One region of the Lutibacter profundi genome, then DNA from elsewhere that is predicted to be linked to it. Evidence: riboswitches for the same ligand, from Rfam matches in the RefSeq annotation. Region 1 holds a riboswitch; the other holds the start of a gene.
What was found. A riboswitch is a leader RNA that binds a small molecule or an ion and turns the genes downstream of it on or off. The one in region 1 is predicted to bind cobalamin.
Positions count from the first base shown of each region.

Region 2: linked by a shared signal. The riboswitch ahead of Lupro_RS01475 (TonB-dependent receptor plug domain-containing protein) and the one ahead of nrdG (anaerobic ribonucleoside-triphosphate reductase activating protein) in region 1 are both predicted to bind cobalamin.

Region 1 covers NZ_CP013355.1:711,379-714,810, reverse strand. The annotation lists partial or broken gene Lupro_RS03135 (multicopper oxidase domain-containing protein) at 1-916, shown strand, start outside; cobalamin riboswitch at 1,240-1,439, shown strand; gene nrdG (anaerobic ribonucleoside-triphosphate reductase activating protein) at 1,547-2,005, shown strand; gene nrdD (anaerobic ribonucleoside-triphosphate reductase) at 2,002-3,432, shown strand, end outside.
Region 2 covers NZ_CP013355.1:323,127-326,558, reverse strand. The annotation lists gene Lupro_RS01475 (TonB-dependent receptor plug domain-containing protein) at 1-1,548, opposite strand, end outside; cobalamin riboswitch at 1,576-1,790, opposite strand; gene Lupro_RS01470 (ABC transporter substrate-binding protein) at 1,857-2,990, shown strand; gene Lupro_RS01465 (DNA gyrase/topoisomerase IV subunit A) at 2,982-3,432, opposite strand, start outside.

The sequences.
Region 1 (3,432 bases):
CGGAAATATGCAACGTTATATTTGGAGTATGAATGGTGTGCCATTATCCGAAGCTGATAAAATAAAAATAAAAGGAAATCAAGTAACTCGAATTACATTAAACAACCTTACTATGATGCATCACCCAATGCATTTACACGGGCATTTTTTTAGGGTACTTAACAAAAACGGAGAATATTCTCCATTAAAACACACGGTAAATGTTCCTCCAATGGAATCAGTTACCATAGAATTTTACGGAAATGAATATGGTGATTGGTTTTTTCATTGCCATATATTATACCATTTAATGGGCGGAATGGCTCGTGTAATAAGTTATGATACGCCAAGAGATATAAGGATGAAAGGATTTCCTATTAAAACAGGAGTGGCTGAAACAGACAGATATTACTCTTGGGGATTGTTAGATATAGCTTCAAATGCAATTTCATTAAATGCCTCAACATCTAATATTCGAAATCAATTTAATATATCCTTTGAATATGGATGGAATGAGAATTTAGAAGCAGAAGTAACTTATGAATATTATTTACACGATTACTTTAGAGTATTTGGAGGTGTAAATATTGAAAATAAAATTGCAGATAATTTAGATGAATTCAATACCGTAGCTGTGGCAGGAATTCGATATTTATCACCTTATTTATTCAGTATAGATGCTCGAATTGATAGTGAATTAAGACCTCGAGTTTCAATAGGAAGAAGCATAATGCTATTCCCAAAATTTTCTGTTTTTGGTTATTATGAATATCAATTAGATTTTGGGCTAGTAAATAATTTTTCAACCGGAATTAATTATGAATCTGAAACCGTTTGGAGCGTAGGAGCAGAGTATATGCTTTCAAGAAATTTTTCTTTGATGGCAAGTTATGATAACCGATTTGGTACAGGAGGTGGTCTTTCAATAAGATTTTAAATCAATATTATTTAATAAAATAGACAATAACAAATACGAACAATAAAATAGAAGGTTTAAAATAAAATATAAATAACTTATTTTATGCGTTTTAGGTGAGTGTCTAAATTAGCTCCAGCTAAATAAATACTTTGGATAACTCTGTAAATAGCAAATTGTAGAATTAAGTAAAATAACACAAAAACACCCTGTTTAACTAACCGAATATTCATTTTAGCCTATAACCATATTTTGAAACATGCTATCAAAAAAATAATCTTTTTCTGTTAATAAGTTTTTTAATAATTTATTTTAAGTTGTACAAATTTTAAGAAAAATCCCTTTACATTTGATATGAATTTGGTTCTATTACAATAGGCAATTGTATTGGATTAAAAGGGAATTAGGTGTAAATCCTGAACTGTTCCCGCAGCTGTAAACTCTTTATGGTTTTTACATTCTTTGTCACTGTTTGCCTGATGGCAGATGGGAAGACGTAAAAACTGGAGTAAGTCAGAAGACCTGCCTCTTTCAAAAGAATGTCAAACTTTCGGGCAAAAAGTTATTGGCACGATATATTCAATTTTAGAATAACCGTACCTTTTTTGACAGAATTATTAATGACTTTTTTACTAATAAAATTTAGAAAAAATGAATTATTCTACCATTCAAATTGTACTACAAGAAGTACCTGGAGAAGTTAGTATATGTTTTAGCATTTGCGGTTGTAAAGTTCACTGTGAAGGTTGTCATTCTCCTATTTTGTGGAAAGAAAATAATGGGCAAAAACTTACTTCTACTATTTTCCAAAATACATTAATAAAATACAGCGGATTTGCCAGTTGCGTTTTGTTTATGGGTGGAGAATGGAATAAACAAGAACTTATTTCCCATTTAAAATATGCTCAAAAAAAAGGCTACAAAACATGTCTTTATTCTGGTGAAGATAAAATTGAAAAATCCATTTTAAATCATCTTACATGGATTAAAACTGGAAAATGGATATCTGAAAAAGGAGGTTTAGAAAGCCTTACAACGAATCAGAAATTTTTGGAAGTACAAACAAATAAAAAATTAAATCATTTATTCTTAAAAACTATTAAGCTATGATTAGACTATCACAAGAACAGATAAATAAAAAAATTAATTTTATTAATAACTATATTAATGCAAACAATGCTGCTGATGGTTCAAAAATAGATGCCAATGCTAATGTTTCTTCAAAAAATATTGCCACCATGGAAGCAGAACTTAACAAAGACATTAATGTACAAGTAAATAGACAATTAGTAAAAAACAAGATTGCTCAATTATTTGACAAAGACTTAGCCAATGAATATGTTAGACAAATAGAATCTCATGAAATATATGTTCATGACGAAACATCATTAAAACCATATTGTGTATCAATTAGTATGTATCCCTTTTTATTTGATGGATTAACCAAACTTGGAGGCGAAAGTAAAGCTCCGCAACATTTGGAAAGTTTTTGTGGAGAGTTTGTAAATCTAGTTTTTGCTGTTAGTTCACAGTTTGCAGGTGCTTTGGCAACAGTTGAATTTTTGTTGTATTTTGATTATTTTGCAAAAAAGGATTTTGGTGATGATTATTTAAATACAAATAAGAAGTCAGTTTTCAACCATCTTCAACATGCCGTTTACGCTATTAATCAACCAGCTGCAGCTCGTGGTTATCAATCCGTTTTTTGGAATATATCCTTGTATGATGAATTGTATTTCAATAGCATGTTTGATGATTTTGTGTTTCCTGATATGAGTAAGCCTAAATGGGATAGCCTAAAAAAAATGCAACAGTTTTTTATGAAATGGTTTAATAAAGAAAGAGAAAAAGCAGTATTAACATTTCCTGTTGTTACCGCTGCAATGCTGGTTAAGAATGGGAAGCCCGTTGATTCTGAATTTGCAGATATGTGTGCAACAGAATTAAGCGAGGGAAATTCGTTCTTTATTTATCAATCAGAAAGTGCAGACAGTTTAGCATCTTGCTGCAGATTAAGAAATGAAATTAGCGATAATACATTTAGTTACTCTCTTGGTGCTGGAGGAGTTTCAACCGGGTCAATTAATGTAATTACATTAAATATGAACCGGTTAATACAAAAAGATAAAAACCTCAAAACTGAAATAAATAAAATTCATAAGTATCAAGTTGCTTATAGAAAATTGATTGAAGAATATAAAGAAGCAGGAATGTTACCTGTTTATGATGCAGGGTTTATTTCATTAGACAAACAATTTTTAACTATTGGAATAAATGGAATGGTTGAGGCTGCTGAGAGCAAAGGAATTATAGCTAAAAATAGCATAATTTATAAAGATTTCATAACCAAACAACTAAAAGTTATCTATGATGCTAATAAAGAAGCAAAAAAACAATATGGATATATGTTTAATACCGAGTTTGTTCCAGCAGAAAATTTAGGGGTAAAAAATGCAAAATGGGATAGAGAAGATGGTTTATTTGTTCCTCGTGATTGTTACAATTCTTATTTCTACCCTGTAGAAGACTCTTCAATA
Region 2 (3,432 bases), 390 kb from region 1:
AATTAATTGGTTATTTGTTTGAACATTTTTTGAAATGGTATACCCATAATTTGTTAAAAACTCAAACGTATTGTTTCCAATTTTCTTTAGTACTTCATACTTAAATTCAATGCCATAACTTTCAACTTCTTCAACATTAATAGGTGACCAAATATTATTCCTATTTGGCAACCACTTTATCATATCTTTAGAGTTGATATAATACCCTGTTAAATTAATTTTTTGAGAATTAAAATTAAAATCATTTCCTAGTTCAAATTGATATGAATTTTCAGGTTTTAAAGTAGTATTTCCGCCAGGAACCCAGTATAAATCATTAAATGTTGGTATTCTATAATTTTTTGAAGTATTTAGTTGTAACGTATAAAACTTAGTAATTTTAAAATTTGAACCTATTGAAAAAATTAATGGAACGTTGTATTGATTTGTAACTTCTGTTCTAATATTAACACCGTAATCTATTTTTGGCGTTAATTTATGATTTAACAAAAAAACAGCTGAAAATACATCTCTCTGGTTGAAACCAATATTACTACCACTTCCTTTTACACTATCATATTCTAATATTCCTTTTACTAATAAATTTGCAGATTTAAAAAATAATGAAGCATCGTATTTCACAATAAAAGTATTCACTTTTCCGAACGAAAATTGAGTGTTATTTTCGTTATTTGGATAATACTTATAGTCTTCATAAATATGTGCTAAATTTAAATTTGATGAGAATTTTTCATCTAAAAAATCAAGTACTAACAGTGTTTTGGAATCATTATTTTTGTAAGCATCTTTTGCGTTATATGTTAATGTTCCTGATAAATTTCTGTCATTTAAACTAGAATTATGAAATAATTTTAGCAGTACATTTTCATTTATAAAATACCCAGCATTAAAGTTGAAACCCAAAAAATTATAAGCTCCATTTTCATTTTTTTCACCATATCCTAAGTATTTGTAATCATTTTCAGATTTCTTATAATCAATTCCTGTAGTTATGTAACTTTTAGTAGTACCCGCACTTAATTTATATGAAGTATTTAAGGTGTTGAAACTACCATAAGAAACTTGAATCTCATTTATAAAATGATTGTAAAAATGAAAAGAATTGTTGAGGTGTATGCTACCTCCAATAGCACCACTACCGTATTGTACTGAACTCCCACCTCTTTTAACAGTTATCTCATTGTAATTAACTATTGAAACGTTGTTAAAATCTGTTTGTCCTGTTAACTGAGAATTTATATTTATACCATTCCAAATAACTGCAGTTTGTGATGCATTTGTACCTCTAAATGATGGTGAAGAAATCATTCCATAACCATTTGTCTTGAAATAAATTAACGTATTTAAATTGAGTAAATCAGTTAATGAGGTTTGTGTTTTAATTACAGAATCTAAAATTTCATTCACATTGTATCCTGCAGAAAATTTCTTCAATTTAACATCACTTAAAACAACAATATCTAGGGCTACAATTGAATCTTTTTGCCCATAAGAGCTCCAATTATTAATAAGAAATAAAAAAAATAAAAATCTGCTAAACTGTTTCATACCTAATTTACTTTTCTCCCGAAAGTGTTAATTAAAATGATTTTGGCAGGTCTCCTGGCTTGCGTATTGTTATTCACCTTCCCATTCAAAAAAACTGAACAGTGGTTATAAAGTTTAATAACAACCATCGAAAAAATTCGACAAAGCTTACAGTTGCGGGTACAGCTTCGGTTTCTAACCGAATTCCCTTTTAATTTATTTATACAGAAGCATAAATAAAAACCATAATCGGCAACAAATTTAATTAATTAAGACCAATTTGTACCATTAAATATATAAAATATTACATTTGTAAAAATTAATTTTTAATGAAACTATTTGTCATAAAATTTTTAACATCCATATTTTTCCTATTACTTATTTATTCTTGTAAAAAGAACGAAAACAAAAATTCTTTTAATGGAGAAAACACTGTTGATAACGCTATAAAATACGCAAAAGGCTTTGAGATTAAACATTATAAAAAATACACTAAACTTAGTATAAAAGCTCCTTACCAAAACTCAAAAGAAACTTTTGAATATATATTGACTGATTCATTGGGTAAAAAGCAGTTAAATACCTTAAAAACACCATTACAATCAATTGTAGTAACTAGTACTACACATATCCCTATGTTAGAATTGTTAGGTGTTGAAACTAAATTAGTTGGATTTCCAAACACTAAATATATTTCATCAAAAAAAACAAGGGTATTAATTAAAAATGGTGACATAAAAGAGCTAGGGAATGAAGAAAATATAAATACTGAATTATTACTTGAGTTACAACCAGATGCTGTAATAGGGTTTTCTATAACTAGCAACAATAAAATGTTTAATATTATTCAAAAATTTGGAATTCCTGTGCTCCTAAATGGTGACTGGTTAGAAGAAACTCCTCTAGGCAGGGCTGAATGGATTAAGTTTTTTGGTGTATTATTTAATAAAGAACGTGAAGCTGATAGTATATTCAAAAACATTGAAAAAAATTATTTAAATGCCAAATCTATTGCTTTAAAAGCTGAAAAAATACCGACTATTATTTCTGGTGGACTTTTTAAAGATATTTGGAATTTACCTGCAGGTAACAGTTTTGAAGCTACTTTTTTACAGGATGCGAATACTAATTATTTATGGAAAAATTCTAAAGGAAAAGGAAGCCTTTCTTTAAATATTGAAAATGTTTTTGAAAAAGGAAAAGACGCCGAATTATGGATTTCTCCCAGTTATTACAAAACTATGGAACAACTTAAAAATGCCAATAGTATTTACGCTAAATTTAACGCTTTTCAACATCATAATATTTTTACATTTGTTAATAAAAAAGGTGAAAAAGGAGGTGTTCTTTATTTTGAATTAGCTCCTGCCCGACCCGATTTAGTATTGAAAGATATTATTAAAATGGCACATCCAGAATTATTAAAAGACTATGAGTTTACTTTTTATGAGAAATTAAAATAGTGTTATCTGTCCATCATCTTCTTTTGTGGCATTATCAACATCTTTACCTCTCTTTAAATTAGTTTGATTGTTTTCAGCTGTTTTCTCTACACTGTTACTATCAATTATCTCTTCATCATTTACTTCTACATTTTCAATTATTGGAGGTTCATAAGGTAATGGCTCTAATAAATTCACTTGTTTCATCTTATCTGTAGTTAATTGATTACCAAGCGCTTTAATACCTTTAACAGCAATAAATTCTTCAAAATTAATAGTTATAGGTTCTAAACTACGTTTTGAAAAAATAATTTCAGCCATTGGTCTATAATCTGTTGCTACAATTTCTAACTGTGATTTTGGGTGTTCAGAAATAAAGAGTTCTTCTTTATTAGGGTTGTCAATCATAAACCGTTTCACATAATATTTTCCTTTATCTCCATCAAAATATATCGCTGAAATT